Regions from separate parts of the Effusibacillus dendaii genome, predicted to be linked through region 3. Evidence: riboswitches for the same ligand, from Rfam matches in the RefSeq annotation. Region 3 holds a riboswitch; each other region holds the start of a gene.
What was found. Region 3 has a riboswitch for cyclic di-GMP ahead of skT53_RS10300 (EAL domain-containing protein). Riboswitches for the same ligand answer to the same signal wherever they lie in the genome.

Region 1 (7,387 bases), 810 kb from region 3:
ATGTAGTGTTGCGTGCGGAATTATGCGAGAAAGTGCTGGATCGGGACATTGACCGCGTCCGGGAAGAACTGCAAGATCTGAAACAGATGGTGCGGGACAGCCTGGCGGAAGTTCGGCAAACCATTTTTGACTTGCGGCCCATGGAATTGGATGATTTGGGACTTGCCCCCACATTGCGCCGTTATCTGACGAAATTTCAGGAAAAATACGGGATCCAGACCGATTTTGCCCTGGTCGGCAAAGAGCGAAGGCTGTCAGGGGCGTTTGAAGTGGCCATTTTTCGTTCTGTTCAGGAAGCCCTTAACAATATAGCGAAACATTCCGAAGCAACGCTCGCTTCCGTTAAGCTGGAGTTGGAAAATCCGGAGATTCTTGTGCACATCCTTGATAACGGCAAGGGATTTGATTTGAAAACATCGAGAGGCAAGAAAGAACAGGGTCATTACGGGTTGTTGGGGATGCAAGAGAGAATTCAACTGCTAGGGGGTAAGGTTGAGTTCCGAACCAGGATCGGAGAGGGAACCAAAGTGATTATTACTCTTCCGATAACGAATCAAGGAGGCGTTCAAGTTGACTCCCCATAGTCCGATCAAAATTGTACTGGCGGATGACCATGCACTCTTTCGTCAGGGACTAAGAAGAATTTTTGAATTGGAAGACGATTTTACCATTTTGGGAGAAGCGGTAGACGGACAGCAGGCGGTGACGCTATCTGCCAACCTGCAGCCGGATGTTATCCTGATGGACATCAATATGCCCCAAAAAAGCGGCGTGGAAGCAACCAAGTTGATTAAGCAAGCCTACCCTGCCGTTAAAATTTTGATATTATCCATTCATGATGATGAGGCATATATTTTTGAATCCATTCGGGCCGGTGCCAACGGTTATCTTTTAAAAGATGTCGAATCGGAAGTGTTAGTAGAAGCTGTCCGGCAAGTTGCAAATGGAACAGCGTTCATTCACCCTCAGATTACCACCAAATTATTAAACGAGTTTAAACGTCTGAGCTACAACGCAACTGATCACGCATCCGCTCATGAGGAGGCGGCGGCAGCCGTTGAACAGGAGACATGGCGGGAGCTTTTGACGATTCGAGAGATGGAAATCCTTCGTTTAATGGCGGAAGGAAAAAGCAACCGAATGATTGGTGAGGCGTTATTCATATCTGAAAAAACAGTGAAAAATCATGTCTCTTCTATTTTAGGTAAACTTAATGTAGACGACCGCACGCAGGCGGTCATTGCAGCAGCCAGGAACGGTTGGGTAAGGTTATGACGAACGCCTAATAGAGGGCGCGCATATAGTGACACCACAAGGGAGGTGTTCGGTATGCTCGCTCTTTTGATTTGGGCGTTCGCTGCTTACGGGATTGTCGCCGCGCTCTATCAGGTGGTTCGACTTTATGAATCCCCTTCGATCAGTGAAGGTCACAGGTTTACGTTAGTATTGGTGGTTCGCAACGGAGAAGCGTACGTGGAAGGTTTACTGCGTTTTTTGTTGGTGCGTTCGTTTTTCTTAAAAAATGATCTTCATATCCTTGTGGTGGATACCGGCTCAGAGGATTCGACCCGGGAAATTGTCAGTCGTTTGCAGGAGAATTATTCAAGAATTGAATTGATCGGAACTGACCGGGAATACGACGGGGGATTGCTGGAATCTGTGTGGTCATCAGCAGATCAGGATAGTCCTTTTGCCCTATATGATCTTCGGAGCTGGAAAAACACCAAAAGAATTATCCCTTATTTTAAAAGGGTTTTCGGTTAATGAGGAATTTGTATAAAAATAGTCGTGCAGACCTATGTACTATTTTGTCGACACATGTAAAATTAAAGACAAGGAGCGAGTCAATCATCAAGGGCAAACCTCGTCGAAAGACAGGGACGCAAAGCCATGGGTCTAAAGCTTCCCCAAAGCAATGATAGCCAGGCTGCTGATTGTTCCGGGTGAATTGCTCAATCCCCCAAAAGGTTTCCTCATTGACCCTTTTGGAATCCCCCTACCCCCCACAAACTAAGAGGTTCCTTATTCCAAGGAACCTCTTAGTTTGTGTTTTCGCTGTTTTTGTTTTTCATCACCCTTTCACACGATTTTTATAAAAACTTAATACTTTAATGCTATCCTTATAGAAGAGAATTTTGAGGAGTGAAATTATGCAGCGTATGGCTGAATGGATGGTCGGAAGAGACATCCGGGCGTTCCGCTGGATTAATGGCGCCTGCAAATGTTCGTTCTTTGAACAGTTGATGCCTGTAGTTACACATCTGGGTGGAACTGTTTTCTCGATTGGCATGTCGCTGGTTTTTTTGCTGCAGAGTGATCCGTATTGGCGCTATGAAGGGGTTCATTTGGCGATCAGCCTGTTGTTTAGCCATCTGATTGTGGCCGCTTGTAAAAAGCTGCTGCCGCGCCATCGTCCCTATCAGGTTCTGGAGAATGTATTTACGGGACGAAAACTTCTGACAGATGCATCATTTCCATCTGGCCATTCAACAGCCGCCTTTTGCTCGGCGACTGTTTTGTCAATTGCGTTTCCCGTCTTGTCTCCGGGTTTGTATGCACTTGCGGCTTTAACCGCCAGTTCACGTGTATATTTGGGACTGCACTATCCGTCAGATGTGGCGATCGGCGCTGTATTGGGGACAGCGGTCCCGCTTTGGCTGGCATGACTGTGCCAAAGTTCTTCTATGACCGTACAATAAGGATTTTTACTTAAATTTACAAATAATTAACCATTTAAATAAACTCCATCGGTATACTGATAAGACAAAATGTGGAATTTTGTCGAAGAGGGCGGAGAGAACGATGGGGAATCGACAGAAGAGTATTTTGTTGCTGGATGATAGTTTTATAAACGAAAGGTTTTTAAAACGATTGAATGGACAATTGAAAAAAGGTCAAGTGGGATTCATTTATCTGGACATCAAACGATTTGGTGATGTGTACCAGACCCGTGGACAGCTATTTTGCAATCGTGTATTGCAGACGCTCAACCAGATCATTTTGAGGTTCGAACAGGAAAAATGGGAAGGATGTTTCTCCCGGCGAATGTTAGGGGATGATCTGTTTTTATTTTTTCTTTTGCCAGATCAAAAAGTGGATCTGTTTTCTGATTTTGCGTACCGATTGCGGACCGAAGTGGAACAACAACTGAATGCGGAATTGAATCTTCCCGAAAAGGAACTGGAATTATATGTAGGAACATCGATCTTTCATTCCGTATCTTCGAAAAACATCTCAAACGAACTGTACCGCGGTTTGAAACAGGCGATGCAGGATGCGAAAAATGAAGCTCAACTGGAACAGATTGAGCGACGGAAGGAATTTTTCCGAATTCTTGAGCAAAAATTGATTCGAGCTGTCTATCAGCCGATTATATCGCTGTTAACCGGTGCGGTCTACGGATATGAAGCTTTGGCAAGAGGGCCGCAGGGAAGCGGTTTTGAAGCTCCGCTCGACATGTTTTCATATGCGGAACAGATGGACAGCTTGTATCATCTTGAAAAAGTTGCCCGGGAACAAGCGATTTCCGGATTTCGGTGTGGGGAAACAAACAGTAAGCTGTTTATCAACCTAAACGCAAACGTGATCAATGATCCGTTTTTTACTGCGGGTGAAACGGCAAAGTTATTACGCAGAGTGAATTTGACACCACAGCAGATCGTTTTTGAAATCACGGAGCGACAATCAATCGAAGATTTTCCGTCATTCGTTAAAGCAATCAATTATTACCGCAAACAGGGGTATCGGATCGCAATTGATGATGCGGGGGCGGGCTATTCCTCCTTACAAGCGATTGCGGAAATACGTCCCGACTATATCAAAATCGACCGATCAATCATCCATCAGATTGACAGTCATCATGCCAAACGGATTCTGTTGGAGACACTGGTAACGTTTGCGACAAAAATGAACTGTAAAATTATTGCCGAAGGTATTGAAACCACACAGGAACTGAACACGGTTCTCAAAATCGGGGTTCATTGCGGTCAAGGATACCTGCTGGGCCGTCCGAAGGCGGGATTTGAGGAAGTTTCTGCTGAAATTGTCAAGCTGATCAAGCGAAATCAATATGTGCCGACAACGCAGGGATATTCCGGCGCTTTGAAAGATATTGTCCGTCCTGTCAAAACGTTTGAAGAGGGGACCGTGACGCAGGAGATCGTGTCCTACTTTAATCGCTTTGAAGACGAAAGTGGTGTCGTGATTGTTCGTGAAGGCCGGCCGATCGGTTTAATCATGCGGGAAAAACTGTTTCAGGCGCTGGCCTCCCAATACGGCGTTCCGTTGTATTGGAAACGTCCTGTGTCAAAACTGATGGACGGAAATCCGATTATCCTTGACGAAAATACAGGTGTGGAAGACGCATCCAGAATCGCCATGGTAAGGGATCATCAGCGAATCTATGATCTGTTGATTGTCACCCGGGAAGGCAACATTTTAGGCGTGGTGACGATTCACTCCATTTTGGATACGATTACAAACGCGAAACTTGAGTATGCAAGAGACATGAATCCGTTGACCGGATTGCCCGGTAACCGATTGATAGAGATTGAATTGGATAAACGTATTCAACTTGGCCAGGATTTCTCTGTTATTTATGCCGACCTGGATCGATTTAAGGAATTTAACGATCGATGTGGTTTTCGGGAGGGAGATCAGGTAATTCGTGGATTGGCCAACTTGTTGCTGAGCGTTTTGTCAAATGCTTCGGTGAAAGATGATTTTCTGGGCCATATTGGCGGCGATGATTTTATCATTATCACAAATCATCCGAGCCCGCAGGAAATTTGCCGCCAAATTATAGAACGTTTTGACAACGAACAATCCGGACACGGCCCCACCATTTCACTGGCGCTCTTGCGCTGTTCGGGAAATGACCTGAAGGGGTTTTCCGCCGAACAGTTGTCGAACCAGGCGGTTCAAATAAAGAAGATCGCAAAGAGCCAGGCTGGCAGCGCTTTTGTGGAAAGAGAAATGTCTTAGCTATGTGATAAGATTTTTAATTTCTGAAATCTGTTTTTGGGTATGTGTATAACCGATTTGGATGCAGAGTTCCAATTTTGAAAAGTCCAGAATGTCGATTGAATCTACTTCCGGGTGGAGCACAAAGTCTGCCTTTTTGCGGATTGACTTCGATTGGGTCGCCAGGTTGATGTTGATCACTCGGGTCATAAGCGAGGACAGCGAATCGAAGCGGGAGCGAACCGGATTGGCAAATACCAGATTCACCGCAATCACCTTGTCAGCGCCTAACAAGCGTGCCGCGTCAACCGGACAGTTTTCCAGGAGGCCGCCATCCACAAACATTCTGTTGCGGTACATAACAGGTTGGAATAGAATCGGTATCGAGAAACTTGCCTGCACGGCGTCAGCTAACAAGATGTCTGTCACGATGTCCCGAGCGGTGTCGTCCGTGTGCAATGGGCGCGAAGAGAATATGACAGGTTTGGCTTGTATAATGTCTGTTGCGAGAAATGCGACAGGCATTTTTAGTTGGGACATTGAAACGTTTCGGGTTTTCTTTGCGATCATATTGCGCAGCCGTTTTCCTTTAATTAAACCGGTAAATCGTGCCTGCCTCCCCATTGAGCGGAGAATGGACCAATAATCAAAATCCAGGTAATGTTTTCCGATAGTAGGAATTAGCTTAATTAATTGGCTGCTTGTAATTCCATATGCATAAAGTGATGCGATAATCGCTCCGACGCTTGTTCCCGTCAAACAATCGATCTGAACGTTTGCTTCTTCCAATGCAAGCAGGACTCCAAGGTGCGCGCCACCTGCCACGCCGCCTCCGCCTAATGCTAGTCCTATTTTTTTCACGCCCGCCCCTCCCGAATATCTCATTTTCCTCTCCAGTTTTTGAAAAACGGTTCCTTTTTATCTACACTGCCGAGAAGATCCCTTCTTCAATGAAGTAAGGAGGGGAGGAATCGGCATTTCTTCAAGAAGCAAAATGGTGCCCCGCGCTTTAAGAGCAAGAAAAATCCCACTCAATCCTACACAACCAAATTCACGAACGGGAATATTGAAGTCATCGGAAACCGGATGAAACTTCCGAAATTGGGTCTGGTCAAATTTTCCAAATCGCGCGAGGCGGAAGGACGTATCCTATCCGCTACGATCCGCAGGAATCCAACAGGCAAGTATTTCATATCGATTCTTTGTGAAGTCGAGATTCAACCCTTACCCTCGCCAGATTCAGCGATTGGAATTGACCTTGGCATTACGCATTTTGCCACTCTCTCTATCGGAGACAAGATCGATAATCCCAAATATTTGCGCAAGTATGAAAAGCAACTTGCGAAATGGCAACGTATTTTGTCCCGTCGCCAGAAAGGGGGCAGCAATCGTGAGAAAGCACGTCTGAAAGTCGCACGGCTTCACGAAGCCATTCGGAATTGTCGTCATGATTTTCTGCATAAACTGTCTACTCGACTCGTTCAGGAAAACCAACTGATTGGGATCGAAAACTTGCAAGTAGAAAATATGATTTAAATATTGCTTAACAATTGCTCAACATTTCGATGCTACAATGATGTCACATTTTGCGATTTTCGGCACAACACGGGGGCGTGGCGATGAAAAAGCAGAAAACGTTAAGCGGTCAAATTTCTTTGGCGGTAGCTGTCTGCGTGACGGCAGCCGTTTTACTCACGGCCGGATTAGTCTATTTTCAAGCGGAAAAAGTGATGCGGGCAATGGTCATAACCGATCTGCAACGTACGGGGATGATTATGAAAGAGAAAGTCACACTGCTCATTAGTTCGATTGATTCGGCCCAACTTCCGGGTCAAATGGAATTTGAGATGCTAAAAGAGTCCACTCGAATGAATCAGAAAGGCTGGGAGCCAAAACAGTGGATGATTGATACAAATAGCGGGAAAACTGTCATTAATTTAGCGAAAGAAGAACCTGCACCCGATTTGCTGAAACAAATCAGGGGCAGCCAAGAGGGAGTATTGCAAGTCAAAAGAAACGGTCAAAATCGGACCATTTTTTTTGAGGCCATTCCGGAAAAAGGATGGTGCTATGTGCTTGACGTTTCACAAGATGGTTACTTGGCTCCTGTCCGCTATATCCGGACGGTCACATTATGTATAGGTGTCGCAGTATTGGCGGTGGCCGTACTGGCTATGATTTGGTTGATTCGGTTATGGATAAAGCCTTTGGCAAGGATCAGAAAAGTGATGGAACAAGTGGCGAATGGCGACTTGCGGGACCGAATGGATGAAACGAACGGTGTCAGAGAGATTACGGATGTGGCGAAAGGTTTAAATTTTATGTTGGAAAGCATTAATGAGATGGTGCAAGTACTGGAACAGGGAATTGATTCAGGGAAAAGGTCAGCAAACTCTATGTTGCAAGCGATTGATGAATTCGCTCA
Region 2 (7,387 bases), 270 kb from region 3:
AAACGATTCACTTTTTCAATCAAAATTTGATGATCCATCAAGGGTTTCGGAATGTAATCGTCTGCCCCCACTTCTTCTACAATGCGCTCCGCATTATCGGTCATCAGATGGGCGGACGCCAGAATAACCGGAATCGAATGGGCTGCCGGATCTTGTTTCAGCAAGCGCGTAATCTCAAGACCATTCATCGGTTTGCCCCCGAGTTCACTGCTCGTCAGCGAAATGTCCATGATAACCAGATCGACGCTGCCTGAGCGTGACAACGTTAAAATTTCGTCTACCGATTCAGAGATGATCACATTATGATTGCCTAGTCGCGTAAGAACAATTTGCATCAACTTGGCGCTAAGAATGTCATCCTCCACTAACAGTATGTTTTTCAAAATCTACCCCTCCCTGTTGATGGTAATGAGTCTGACTGCGGAAAAGTCAGACGGGTCAGCTGGAGTTGTTCCCGTAATAATCGTGTCAGCAACTGGTCAAGCTCTTGACTTTTACTGATAACTTCAGGGTGCAGCAAATCACCGTGCCGCATTGCCGTTTGAATCAAGTTTTCGCGGAGATCTTCCACCAGCGATCAATTGCCCTTTTTTGTCTGTTTACTTCTCACTCCTGTATTCACTCCTTCGGTCTGATACGAAGCAGGCTAACAGGCTCCCTATACATTATCATAAAGAGTCGATGTAACAGAACAATGATAAGTGTGTAACAAATGTGTAACAAAATGGATTATTTGAGTATGGACAGTCAAGTTGTTCCCTTTATCTAACAAACGCTGGATTAGTCGAAAGGAAATGCCTGAAATATTTATCGTTTTAAAATTACAACAAAAAACATAAATTCCTTTTATGTTTTTTGAGAGTCAATTGATCATCTACTGGTGAATCCTAGTTATTGCAGGAATTGCAGTTCTATGGGAGAATGTGCATAGAATTCTAGCACAAAGGGGCAATCGGAATTTGGGACGTTTGTTTGGGACGGATGGCGTACGTGGAGTGGCCAATACGGAATTGACTGCGGAAATTGCCTACCGGTTGGGGCGGGCAGGTGCCTATGTTTTAACGAGAGGAAAACAAAACGCGAAACTCATCGTCGGTAAAGATACGAGAATTTCAGGTGATATGTTGGAAGCCGCGCTGTTGGCCGGGATTTTGTCGGTGGGTGTGGATGCGGTTCGCGTTGGAGTGATCTCGACGCCCGGGGTCGCCTATCTGACAAGGGCGCTGCAGGCTGACGCAGGTGTGATGATCTCCGCATCGCATAATCCGGTGGCGGATAACGGAATCAAATTTTTCGGCGGTGACGGATTTAAACTGTTAGATCAGACAGAAGACGAGATTGAATCGCTGCTGCAAGGCGAAGATCAGATGCCAAGACCGATCGCGGGCGACATCGGTCGCGTTGCAGAGCGTTTGGATGGAATTTCGCTGTATGCCGATTATTTGCAGACCACTGTTGACAATCGGTTCGAGGGGCTAAAAGTCGTATTGGACTGCGGCAATGGAGCTGCCTATCAGGTAGCGCCGCAGGTGTTCCGCCAATTAGGCGCCGAAGTGGTGGTTGTGCATGCGGAGCCTAACGGGGTCAACATCAACGTAAAATGTGGCTCGACATATCCGGAAGTGGTGCGTGAAGCGGTGCTGGCGCACAAGGCGGATGTCGGACTTTCATTTGACGGGGACGCGGATCGCCTGATCGCGGTTGATGAAAAAGGGCAGTTGGTGGACGGCGACTATATTATGGCGATTTTGGGGCGTTCCTTGAAAGCGTCGGGCGAGTTGGCGCATGATACGGTAGTTACGACCGTTATGAGCAACGTCGGATTTGTCAAAGCGGCGAAAGAAATGGGAATTCAACTGGTACGGACGGCAGTAGGCGACCGCTATGTAATGGAAGCGATGCGGAAAGGCGGATACCAGTTGGGCGGCGAGCAGTCCGGCCATATTATCCTGCTAAAGCATAACACGACAGGTGATGGGATTTTAAGTGCGGTTCAATTGGTTAATGCGATGGTTGCGGAAGCGAAACCGTTGTCCGAACTGCGGAGCGTCATGCAGAGCTTTCCGCAGGCGTTGGTCAATGTCAGAGTGGGCAGCAAAGACGGTTGGGAACAAAATAAAGCAATACAACAAGTGATTCGGGAAGTCGAGGCGGAGATGGGCGACGATGGCCGTGTATTGGTGCGTCCTTCCGGTACCGAGCCGTTAATCCGTGTAATGGCCGAGGGGCCAAATGAACAAACGGTGCAGGAATATGTCGATAGAATCGCGAATGTAGTGCGTAAGGAGCTTGGAAAGTGAAGGGGCTGCAAGCTCCTTCTTTGCTTCCGTTGGGGTTTCACAAGTTCTAACATCATTTCGTATGTCTGCGGAGCGCATATTTGGTCGAACCGGAATAGGATGGGGTAATCAGGAAAGGGAGGTGATGGTATCGAGGACGGCGTGAATTTTTTCCAAAGGTAATGAAGCGCCTGGACTGCAACGGTGGGTTGCAGTTGACGCGGAGGAGGTTAGCGAACCATTCGGCGGGTGCCTCCCGGCAGACAATCCCTCTGCCGTAAAGAGAAGTTTCAAATCCGATGGGTGACTGTCGGGACAAGAGCAGCTCAAGGGTAAATAGGGAGCTGTCTGCACGGTCTTTTCCCTTATGGAGAGACCAGGCAGTTTTCTCGATTGAAAACCGCTTTTTGCGAAAAGCGGTAGATTTCGTATGCTCATTTTCAGGAGGTTTGTTTCCATGTGTGGAATTGTAGGATATATCGGGTATCGACAAGCCCAAGACGTTTTGATTCATGGTCTTAGCAAACTGGAATATCGCGGGTACGATTCGGCAGGTATTGCGGTCTATGATAACGGTGTGATTCGTCTGCAAAAATCAGTCGGCCGCTTGGCAACATTGGAAGAACGGGTGAAAGGGGAGGCGGTATTGGCTGGTATGCAGGGGATCGGGCATACCCGTTGGGCGACGCATGGCCGTCCGTCCGATGCTAACGCGCACCCGCACGCCGATGAGCAGGGCCGTTTTGTTGTGGTGCATAACGGCATTATCGAGAACTATTTGGAACTGCGGGAGAAACTTACGGAAAAAGGCCATATTTTTCAATCGCAAACCGATACGGAAGTGGTTGTTCATCTGGTGGAAGAAATGTACAACGGGGATTTGTTCCAAACGGTTGTACAAGTGCTGAAACAAATTCACGGAGCATTTGCGCTGGCTATTATGGCAAAGGATGAACCGGGAAAATTGATTGCGGTGAGGAAGCAAAGTCCGCTGGTGATTGGTCTGGGTGAAGGAGAGAATTTTATCGCATCCGACATTCCGGCAATCTTAGAGTATACCCGTTCGACCTATATAATGGACGATGGGGAGATTGCGGTTCTGACGGCGGACGGAGTGGAATGTTTTACATTTGAAGGCAACCCGATCACAAAAGAAGTATTCAACGTCACATGGGATGCGCTGGCGGCCGAAAAAGGCGGCTATGAGCATTTCATGCTGAAAGAAATCCATGAACAGCCGCGTGCGATCCGCGACACTTTGAGCGGGCGCATTTCGGAGGATGGCCAGCGGGTTGTGTTGAAAGAACTGAATTGGACGACCGAACAGGCGGCATCGATTGAACGGATTCATATTGTGGCCTGCGGCACGTCATGGCACGCAGGCCTGGTCGGCAAAGCGGCAATTGAAAAATTGACTCGCATCCCGGTGGATGTGGAGATTGCTTCCGAATATCGGTATCGGGATCCGATCGTACCGGATAACACTTTAATTATTGTCATTTCGCAGTCGGGTGAAACGGCGGATACACTGGCAGCGCTGCGGGAATCGAAACAGCGTGGAGCTCGTGTGCTGGCGATCACCAACGTGCTTGGCTCCTCTGCCAACCGGGAAGCTGATTATACGATGATTACCATGGCCGGGCCTGAGATTGCGGTCGCATCGACCAAAGCGTATACGACGCAGGTGGTGGTCCTCTATCTGTTTGCCTGCTATTTGGCGCAGCAGCGCGGTTCCATTGGGGCATCACAGGTGCCGGAGATTTTGCAAGCGTTGAAGGGGCTTCCGGAATTGGCGGAAAGAGTGCTGGAAACCGCACCGTCCCTCCGTCAGTTCGCGGAGAAATACAAGGACAAGGAAGACGCATTTTTCATCGGTCGCGGCGTGGATTATGCAGTCGCGCTGGAAGGTTCACTTAAGCTGAAGGAGATCTCCTACATTCATGCCGAAGCGTATGCGGCGGGGGAACTGAAGCATGGAACTCTGGCGCTGATCACGGAAGGGATTCCGGTGATCGCGCTGGTGACGCAGGACGATCTGTATGAAAAAACAGTATCGAACATCGTCGAGGTCAAAGCGCGCGACGCGTACGTGCTTACACTCGCTTGGCAGGGAGATGGAGAGATCGGCAAGTATGCCGACGAGGTGATCACCGTGCCGCGCACCATGCCGTTCCTCGCACCGGTGCTGTCGGTGATTCCTTTGCAACTGCTCGCGTACTACGCTTCGGTGGCAAGAGGCAACGATGTAGATAAACCAAGAAATCTGGCGAAAAGCGTGACGGTGGAGTGAGGGAAGGCATATTGAATACTTGTTTGTACATCTCTTAATATGTTTGCCCAAAGCCTAAAAAGTCTGCTTAAAGCTTAATATGTTTGCCTACGAGCCGAGCGAAAATCAGGTATCCACTCCTGTTTTTCCTCGGCTTTCTTTTTCCAGAGCAAATGGGACGCAAGTCCCGCTTCCCTTGATAAATCAGGCATTTCCCCGATTTTTTCCTCTGATGATCTTTCTCCAAGCCTCATTCTTTCCCTATGTTTTTCCCGATTATCACTGTCCTCACGGGCAAATGTACATCTCTTAATATGTTTGCCCAAAGCCTAAAAAGTCTGCTTAAAGCTTAATATGTTTGCCTACGAGCCGAGCGAAAATCAGGTATCCACTCCTGTTTTTCCTCGGCTTTCTTTTTCCAGAGCAAATGGGACGCAAGTCCCGCTTCCCTTGATAAATCAGGCATTTCCCCGATTTTTTCCTCTGATGATCTTTCTCCAAGCCTCATTCTTTCCCTATGTTTTTCCCGATTATCACTGTCCTCACGGGCAAACTATATTTGCTATTTTTCACTTCGTTTTTCAGAAGTCTCCTCTGGTTTTTACTCTGATTTGCATGCAGACTTTTACTGGTTTAGAGTGATAAAGTGAAACAGATGAAAGAGCGGGAAAAGCCTTGATACGATTTGGTTTGTGGAGAGGAGCGGGTGGGGGAGGTTTTGGGCAGACTTTTTTTGCGATGCACACCTGTATTTCCTCGGCTCTTTTCTTAAATCAGGTGAGAGGATTTATTGGGAGGGGAGACGAAGAAAATCCTTGTGGTACAAAGGATTCAAACGTTTTTCTCCTGTTTTTTCTCGATCATTTCCTCCGATTATCTGTTGCCCTATCCCGAATCTGTTTCCCTGCCTTTCCCCCTGCTCTTAGTTCGACTTTAATTGCTTTTTTGACCCCGTTTTTTCACGTCGTAATCCCTGTTTTTCCCAGAACCCTATGACGACTATAATTACATTGGTAATTTTTGGTATATGGTGTGGAGAGGCGGAGAAGCCTTGTGGCTGTAGGAGCGAGAGTGGATGGGGAAAGGTGACATGGGCGAGACGACTTTATTTTCGGTGCATACTTGTGTAAAAAGCAGTTTTAGATTGCCCACAGCCTAAAAAGTTTGCCTAAAGCTTAATATGTTTGCCTACGAGCTGAGCGAAATTTGGGGATCTACTCCTGTTTCTGCCTCGGCTATTTTCTTCATTTTCTAACATCTGATTTTCCCTTACCTTACGTGACTTTCCAATGCTCAAACCAGCTCAAACATGTTTGCCATATCTGAACTCTTGATTTTTACATACAATGGTAGAGTAGATAGAAGAACTGATGAGAAGCGGAGGGAGGGGATCAAGATTGTACGGGCATCAATTTTACATGGCTCCAGTCACGAAAAGAGTGGAGTATTTGAATGATCAATTGAAGGGAAAAACGCTGTAGGAAGTAGCCGACAGCCATTTTCTTGATATGGAGGACATCTAGGCAGAATTGAGCCGAGATGGTTTTTACTTTGTGCCTGACTTGAATCAATTTATTCCAATCGATCATGGAAATGTCGCATAATAAACGAAAAGGTCATAGAATGGGGATCCATTTATGACCATTACATAAACAACTGATAGGATTGTCAATCGGTTGCTATTCAATGTTTTTTGAAAATATTGAAAATGGTCGGGGGAAATAGTATATTTATGTCAATACAACTAAATAACCAAATCGCATCGTGTGAAAAAGGCAAAGCAACTGAAAAGTTGTGACGCAAAGCTACAGGGGCTAAGGTTTTATGCTATGTCAGCCAGCTACCGAAACTCCAACCTATTAAGGGGGAATGTGATTTGGAAAGTCGCGTTCACATGCGTTTAGATGCAGAAATTACGATGCTGAAGAAACGATTGATTCGTGTGAGTCAAGATGTGGATTGTTTAACTCACCCATATATGCTAAAAATAAGCCAAATGTTAGACGTGCGATTGAATGAGATCGAACGTATAAAAAAAAGTGCCGTTTTAGGGAGTTGTTGCCGCCAATGTAGGCGGTTTTTCATTTTCTTGAATGACTGAAAATGCTTGTGCGGCATGGGTTTAAGGTAGGTGAGAGTGTAAGGAATGAATCGACAAAATTCAAGGATTAGAAGGGATACACATAACCCTCTTAAAAACTCAAGAGGGCTTAACGGATCGGGAAATCACCAACGCCATATTAGGAGTAAATGAGCCGCAACAGGCGGTAAACCAGGCATGCAGGTCATTGGAGACAAAACAAATCATTAAACGTATTCGGCGAAAAGATGGTAAGCTGGGAAATTATTTATGCTCGGAGGGTATCTTGGTAGAACCAGTAACTCATCAAGAAAATGTGCGAGATAATGAATTGTCATCCGTCTTTTCTGAAGACAATATCAAACAATTCCTAAAGGAATTCCTCCATTCAAACGGTTGGGAAACGCAGATTGCATGGGGAAAAACTCCTGGAATTGACATAAATGCAATAAGAGGAACGGAACGTTGGATTATTGAGGTAAAAGGCTTGGGGACTTCTAATCCAATGAACGTAAACTATTTCTTAGGGGTCTTGGCTGAAACACTTCAGAGAATGGATGACCCAACTGCAAAGTACAGTATAGCGTTACCCGATGTTAAACAGTTCCGAAATCTTTGGAGTAGACTTCCTTTATTAGCTAAGAAACGGACGGGTATTACTGCTTTATTTATAGATGAACAAGGCACAATTGACGAAAGTGAATAAAATTCCTGACAGATGGCAAGTCATCAAATAATCGCACATAACAAAAGAAAGGG
Region 3 (7,387 bases):
AGCGGGCAAGTGTTCGGAACCACGATGGACGAAGAAATGTTGGCCGATTTCCTTGATTGGTTGTGCAATGTGCAAAGCAGGGCGTCCGATATGATCGGTTTGTTGGTTCGCAAAGAAGGGGATGACACTCGTCCTTTATTCATCAAAAATGGTCAATTGTATGATGAAGCGCGGATGATTGAACTGTTGTGGGATCATTTTTCGACGAGCCGGATTCGTGAATCCAAACGATTTGAAGACATGTACCACTTTTTTCGAGATGTCCCGAAATACAGTCGAAACAAGCATACAGTGAAATAAGCGATTCTCCAGGCTATTTTGGTCGATAGGAATTTATAAATTTTTCCCTATCGACATAAGGGCAAGAGGATCCCACCAAAGTGCTTGCACTTTGGTGGGTGGAACTTTGCTTCCGCCTGCGCCAAAGGCTCGGCGAAAGCTAAGTTTTCTTTATAACAGAGCGGCTTCTGTAAGAAATCCGTTTCTCTTGAATCATCTGTGTCAACAATGGCTCTGGTACACGGTACGTATCCCCAAACTTCAGAGCGGGAATTTCCCCTTTGGCGGCCTTCCGCAGCACAGTCGAATATACCATCGGTCCCAATGCTTTTGTCAGCCGATCCTGCGTTTCATAGAGCGTCAGAAACGGGGTGTCGAGACCCACTTCAAAAGGCTCGGCGGTTGTTCGATGCAGGGCAACGACTTCCGATAGTGCATAACGGTTTAACTTCTTGACTGCAGGTTGCAGCCGGGCATCCTGGTGCAGCATTCCGAGCAGCGCGGAATAATCCATTCTGAACAATCTGGAAAGCTGTTCAATCGTACAGTACAGCGGAGTCATCGCGATCATCCCCCAGTTCTAAGACAAATCTTGTTCGAGTATGTCCAGCGGAATATAGTAGGTGCCGCCTAAATTGTAAGCTTTAATCTGTTGGTTGTGAATCCACCTTTTGAGCGTGCGCTGTTCAATTGAGATGCCAAACTTCTTCAGGATTTGCAGAGCACCTTGAATTTTTGTGAAATAAGTACGGATCTCCCGTTTCGTTTGATAGAATTGTTCCCATTCCGGAATGGTGAAATCCCAACAGCGATGTTCTTTCAGGTAGTTTTCAAAATCCTCGGCCAACACGAAAATCCGACCGTTATCGTTTGTGAACGGGAATTGCTGCGTCCGCATTTTTTGGCGCAGCGCCACTTCCGTAATACCTAAAATGACAGCCAATTCGGCTACAGTATAGATCAAGCGCAATCGGCTCCTTCATATCCATTCGAATGTAGAACCATATTTTTGTCCTTATGTTACAGTATACAGAATGACAATAGATTGAGCCAGAAGTGAAAGAAAAATATATTGCATATACAACTATATTATGGTATTATAAAAACAAACCTTCGTAAGAATTCCCCCGATTAATTTGCGAAGGTGGCAAGATCCCACTCCGTTTTTGCCGCAGCAAAAATGAAAAAAGCCCCGTATGCGCCACATAAATGCCCCCCGGCGCATGCGGGGCTTTCCCCTGCAGAAAAGCCTGACGAATCATTAAATAAAGAAAATCCAGAAAAGGGCGGCCAACACAAACCGGTAATAGGCGAAACCGGTCAGCCGGACTTTGGAAACAAGTTTCAAAAACGAAAACACAGCAAGCAAGGCGACTATAAAAGAGACGACAAAACCAACGGCAAAGAACGTAAGATCATCGGCGGACAATGTTTTATAACTTTTTAAAAGGTCAAGTCCGCTTGCTGCAATCATCATCGGCACCGCTATAATAAAGGAAAATTCGGAAGCGGTTTTCCGGTTGGTGCCTACCAGCAGACCGCCCGCGATGGTAGCGCCGGAACGAGAGAAACCAGGCCAGAGAGCCAATGCTTGAAAAAGACCAATGCGGAACGCTTGTCCGTAAGTGAGTTGATCAAGTTCAGTAGCAAACTTTGATTTCCTGGACTTCTCAGCCATAATCATCAAAATGCCGCCAAGCACCAATCCAATCAGTACGGTGTAAGGGGAGAACAGATGCTGTTTGATGAACTTGTTAAGAATAAGTCCCAAAATTCCGGCTGGCAGCATGGCCACAAAAATGTGCAGCAAATTGAGCGACTCCGTGTTGGTAAAGTTTAGGTTTCTGGGTTCAAATAAACTCAAAAAACGTCTCCAATAAATGACCACTACCGCAAGAATGGCGCCCAGTTGAATAAAAATTTCAAACGTACTGGCTTTGTCCCCTTGAAAATGCAGCAAGTCGCCGGCGAGAATTAAATGTCCGGTTGAAGAAACAGGCAGAAATTCGGTGAGACCTTCGATAAATCCAAGTATTACGGCAGTTAGCAGATGCATGGCTATAATCCTTTCTCATCCTTATTTTATTTAGTTTATTTTACATTCGATTGTTACAAATACGCAAATTAAAATAAAGTCAGCTAAAAAAGTTGAAACTTGTTGCATTTTGTCATTTTCCAAAATGTAACTGATTTATATTGAAAATCAAATTTTTATCATATAAAATAAAAACACAAAAATGAATGTCTTTTGGGGAAGCGATGAACGGTCACTTGTAGTTGGGCACTTGAGGGATCGGGAGCCAGTAGTGCAACCGGCCAATTCATGAGAATGAACTGGCTTTTTTATTTGTAAAGCCGCTGCAGACGAGGTGCGACATGCAACAGGAACCAATACCAAAAGACTTAAAGCCTGTAATACTTTTTAATATTTTATATCACGAGACTCTTGAGTTGGCTGTGCAACCGATTGTCGATTTACGTACGGGCCGCGTTGAAGCAGTTGAAATTTTAAGCCGCTCGCCTGGTGGAGTTCTCTTGCCTGACGAGATGTTCCGGTTGGCTCGCCAACACGGTGTTCTGGAGCATCTTACACTTTTGTCCTGTAAAAAGTTGACCGAACATATACATAAGCTGACACCGTTTGTGCAGAAGGGGCTCTTTTTTAATATCGAGGCGGACGTAAACTGTCATACGATGCGGCGAGCGGTTGAAATGTTAAACAGCGTGGCACAGACCCCCGTCGTATTTGAGATTACCGAACATATGCCATCCGTTTTTTTATGGAAGCCGTTCTTAGAGGAGCAGGGCATTTCTCTAGCGATGGATGATCTTGGAAAAGGGAATTCCAACATGGTAGAGTTGCTTAACTTAAAGCCGCATTACGTGAAAATTTGCACGGAAATCGTATTCGATCTTCATAAATCCGGTGTCAAAGCGATTATGATCGAACAGTTCAAACGAATTGGGGATTCCCTGAACCTGCAAATCATCGCAGAAGGAATAGAATCGTTAGAAGATTTAAAGAAATTGCGGGAAATGGGAATTGAATATGGTCAAGGCTATTATTTTTCAAAACCCAGCCTGATCGAGCAAATTCCGATGGACGAATGGAAGGCTGGCTTTCAGTCGCGTTTTTAAAAAGTGAAAATTTTAGCTAGTGAAAAAAAGGTGCCTGCGGGGACCTTTTTCTTTATAATAGGAATAGCGATAAAAAAGGGAGAGGAAACCATTATGAACAGCCAACAATTTCAAAACAGTATGTTGAAATTGATTATTGAGACATCAACCAATCTGCCAGCCGATGTGCGTAAACAGATAGCAGCCGCAAGGGTGAAGGAAGAAATGGGGACCCGTTCGGCCATCGCATTGGGGACGATAGCTGAAAACATTATCATGGCGGCAGAATCGGAAGGCCCCATTTGTCAGGATACGGGGATGCCTACGTTTCATATTCACTGTCCGGTAGGAGCCAACCAGATCGAGATGAAGAAAGGGATCCTCGCGGCAATTGTGGAAGCTACCAAACTGGGTAAACTGCGTCCCAATTCAGTAGACTCGCTGACCGGTAAGAACTCGGGGGATAACCTGGGGCCGGGCACGCCTGTCATCCATTTTGAACAATGGGAGAAGGACTATATTGATGTCCGCTTAATTCTGAAAGGAGGCGGCTGCGAAAACAAGAACATTCAATATTCGCTGCCGTGCGAATTGGAAGGATTGGGCAAAGCGGGCCGTGACCTGGACGGGATCCGAAAATGCATCCTGCATGCCGTTTATCAGGCGCAAGGACAGGGATGTTCCGCCGGGTTTATTGGAGTTGGAATTGGCGGCGATCGTACCAGCGGATATACGCTTGCGAAAGAGCAACTTTTCCGGCGGGTCGATGATGTAAACCCGAACGAACAACTTCGGCAACTGGAAGAATATATCATGGAAAACGCCAACAAGCTGTCGATCGGAACCATGGGATTTGGCGGAAACGTATCGCTCTTGGGTTGTAAAATCGGTGTAATGAACAGGTTGCCGGCTTCTTTTTATGTGTCGGTCGCTTATAACTGCTGGGCGTACCGCCGGCAGGGAGTGAAAATCAACCCGGCTACCGGTGTAATTGAAGATTGGATTTATACAGGCGACAGTGTGGACCTCGGTCAGGTTCAGGAAACGGCTGTTGCTGGCGATAATCGGCAGGTCGTTTTGCAGGCGCCCATTACGGAAGAACAGATTCGCAGTCTGAAAGTCGGCGATGTGGTTGTGATTAACGGGGCGATGCATACGGGTCGGGATGCCTTCCACAAGTACATGATGGATCACGATTGTCCCGTTGATCTGAACGGAGGAGTGCTCTATCACTGTGGGCCTGTGATGCTGAAAGACGAAACAGGCAAGTGGCACGTAAAAGCGGCCGGTCCTACAACATCCAGCCGGGAAGAGCCATATCAAGCGGATATTATCAAAAAATTTGGCATCCGGGCAGTGATTGGGAAGGGCGGTATGGGAGCCAAAACGCTGGCCGGGTTGAAAGAGCATGGGGCTGTGTATTTGAATGCGATTGGTGGAGCGGCTCAATATTACGCGCAGTGCGTAAAAGATGTAGACGGTGTTGATTTTCTTGACGAATTTGGAATTCCCGAAGCCATGTGGCATTTGCAGGTAGAAGGATTTACCGCGATTGTTACAATGGATTCACACGGCAACTCGCTGCATGCGGATGTGGAACAAGAGTCGTTGAAGAAGCTGTCCGATTTTAAAGAACCGGTATTCGCATAATTGCAGGCGCCGACCGACTTCAGTCGGCTTCCTGTTATTTCACTGCCGCTGCTAGCTTTATTGCGCTGTGGCAACGACTGGGGTTGTGGCAATGCGAAAAGTAGGAACTCTGACAAGCGCCCTGACATTACTGGTGCTGGGAGGATTGCTGCTGTTTGATCAGTTGTCGGACAAGCAGATCATATTTAAAGTCCTCTCGTATTGGCCGGTAATCGTGTTCGCGTTGGGAGCCGAACTCTTGTGGAGTTTATATGCGGTCAAAAAACTGAAGATCAATGAAGAAATACGGGTTGACGCACGCAGCATTGCACTGCTGTGCCTGGTTGGCGTTTTTTCGCTGGTTGTCTATTCGCAGCAAAGCATCCAGGGATTGGTGCAATCCAGCATTGTCAATTTGCGGGACGCCTTGTCGGAAAAGAGGATCAGTCTGCCGGATATGAAATTTGACGCAAAATCGGTCAAACGGATGGAAATATTCAACCGGGTGGGTACCATTGATCTTCGTCCCTCCGATTCGCAGACGATCCAGTTGAAAACAAAAGTGCGGGTGCAAAACCTGCAGAGCGATCAAGCCAATCAAGAGGCGCAATCGCTGACCCCTCTGATATCGCAGGGGGAAACTTTGCGGGTTGAAATTGACCCGGCCTGGTCCGCTTCTTCCAAGATCACGGGAGTGGATCTGGAGCTGTTGGTTCCTGACAACATTGACGTACAGTTATTGACCGATACGGGCAACGTTACCGTTTTGAATCATGTCGGCAATGTGGTGGTAAGTTCACAGTCCGGCAAGGTGGATTTACAGGATATTAAGGGCACCGCGACAGTGGATGATGGCAACGGTCAAATTAAAGCGGCTTCCATTTTGGGAGATGTGGAAATTAAAACAAAAGCGGGCAGCCTGGATGTTCATGATATTAAGGGGAATGTCCAATTGGACAACGCATTTGGTCAAATCAAGGCGGGAAAGATTGATGGCGATCTTAATATAACCAGCCGAAATGGCATAATCGACCTGGATACGGTAGCTGGAAACGTGGAAGCTCAGATTGAAAATGGTCCGATTCATGCTGCCAATCTGCAAAAAGCTGTCACACTAAACTCCAGCAGTGGAGGCATTACGCTGGAAAGTATAGTGGGCGGAACCTGGGTTTTGAACTCGCAGCGCGGAAATGTGATGGTGCGCATTCCAAAAGATTCAGATGTGGAGTTTATAGGGGAATCAAGCAGCGGAACCATTAAGGGACCGATGCAGTCCAATAAGCCGAACGAATCCAAAGTTAGCGAAAAACTGGGCAGGGGAACGTACCAACTTTTAATTCGTACGGAAACAGGTTCGATTACGGTGAATCCGAATTTGTAAAGAAGGGTGCCGAAGGTTCTGCACCCTCTTTTGTGTGCTGATTATCGAATGGCGTCCATCACTTCGGTTGCCATTTGACTCAAGTCGGTGTTGTTGCCGTTGTTGCCCTGAGTCATGTTTTTGGCCGCTTGTCCCATCGAATTGTTGCGCCGCATCATTTCCCAGGCTGCAATACCTACACCGGCTCCAATTATCATAGCGGTCGTAATGCTTATGCCTCTGTCCCTGTCCCGACCACGGGCAGACATCATCCGGTTGGCCGTCGGAATCATGTTGGTCACAGTTTCCCACATAAACAACACCTCCTGAATCTATTGTGTGCGATTTGGTGTCCAGCATGTCAGGAAATTACTGCTGATTCGATTCTTCCGTTTCCATCGAGAAAAGGATGGATTGTCTCGAACTGTGCATGAATAATAGCCACGCGGGTCAACTCACCTAGATCATCTTTTGGATCGTTAATGTGTGTTTCAAGATTGTCCATATACTTGTTAACCAGTTGAGGTTCCGGAGGTATAAAAGATGCAGTTTCTATTGTACACCCCTCTGGTCCGATAAAATTCTGTATCTTTCGATATTCGCCGGGGGAACGGTTACTGCCGCGAACGTAGTTTGACAAGAGTGTCTCATGTAACAGTTTGAAAAGCCTTGTGGAGATCGGTAACATTCTTAGAGAATCCATCCCACCACGCAATGCTTGATAGTAATTAAGCACTTCCTGAATGTCTTTATTATTTTTTCGAGTCTGAGCTTCCACTTCTAACACTTCGTCGAGCGTAACTTGTGTGCCCTCAATTTTTGTTGATTGTAAAGCTTCATGAAGCATCACGGGATTCAGGAGAAGTTCAGAATGTACCTTGGAATTTGCTCAAAAATAAAAAGCCGCTGGACGGATGTAGCGGTAGTCTTGACATCTGGTTTTTAGAGGGGGTTGAATCCGGAAAAAGGGGGACAATTTACTTAGGTAAAAGCATTATCAAA

Region 1: linked by a shared signal. The riboswitch ahead of skT53_RS14485 (phosphatase PAP2 family protein) and the one ahead of skT53_RS10300 (EAL domain-containing protein) in region 3 are both predicted to bind cyclic di-GMP.
Region 2: linked by a shared signal. The riboswitch ahead of skT53_RS19215 (Spo0E family sporulation regulatory protein-aspartic acid phosphatase) and the one ahead of skT53_RS10300 (EAL domain-containing protein) in region 3 are both predicted to bind cyclic di-GMP.

Annotation. Positions count from the first base shown of each region.
Region 1 covers NZ_AP023366.1:2,702,177-2,709,563, forward strand. The annotation lists gene skT53_RS14470 (sensor histidine kinase) at 1-584, shown strand, start outside; gene skT53_RS14475 (response regulator) at 571-1,275, shown strand; gene skT53_RS14480 (glycosyltransferase) at 1,330-1,764, shown strand; cyclic di-GMP riboswitch class I at 1,847-1,935, shown strand; gene skT53_RS14485 (phosphatase PAP2 family protein) at 2,151-2,666, shown strand; gene skT53_RS14490 (GGDEF domain-containing protein) at 2,803-4,983, shown strand; gene skT53_RS14495 (patatin-like phospholipase family protein) at 4,984-5,823, opposite strand; partial or broken gene skT53_RS14500 (RNA-guided endonuclease TnpB family protein) at 5,941-6,495, shown strand; gene skT53_RS14505 (methyl-accepting chemotaxis protein) at 6,582-7,387, shown strand, end outside.
Region 2 covers NZ_AP023366.1:2,168,649-2,176,035, reverse strand. The annotation lists gene skT53_RS11680 (response regulator) at 1-383, opposite strand, end outside; gene skT53_RS19220 (Spo0E family sporulation regulatory protein-aspartic acid phosphatase) at 380-571, opposite strand; gene glmM (phosphoglucosamine mutase) at 960-2,300, shown strand; gene glmS (glutamine--fructose-6-phosphate transaminase (isomerizing)) at 2,737-4,569, shown strand; cyclic di-GMP riboswitch class I at 6,313-6,396, shown strand; gene skT53_RS19215 (Spo0E family sporulation regulatory protein-aspartic acid phosphatase) at 6,443-6,649, shown strand; gene skT53_RS11655 (hypothetical protein) at 6,915-7,334, shown strand.
Region 3 covers NZ_AP023366.1:1,895,856-1,903,242, reverse strand. The annotation lists gene skT53_RS10320 (hypothetical protein) at 1-300, shown strand, start outside; gene skT53_RS10315 (DNA-binding protein) at 440-850, opposite strand; gene skT53_RS10310 (helix-turn-helix domain-containing protein) at 860-1,243, opposite strand; gene bacA (undecaprenyl-diphosphate phosphatase) at 1,541-2,335, opposite strand; cyclic di-GMP riboswitch class II at 2,524-2,606, shown strand; gene skT53_RS10300 (EAL domain-containing protein) at 2,656-3,417, shown strand; gene skT53_RS10295 (fumarate hydratase) at 3,511-5,046, shown strand; gene skT53_RS10290 (DUF4097 family beta strand repeat-containing protein) at 5,138-6,406, shown strand; gene skT53_RS10285 (hypothetical protein) at 6,448-6,699, opposite strand; gene skT53_RS10280 (Fic family protein) at 6,747-7,088, opposite strand; partial or broken gene skT53_RS18865 (Fic/DOC family N-terminal domain-containing protein) at 7,098-7,247, opposite strand.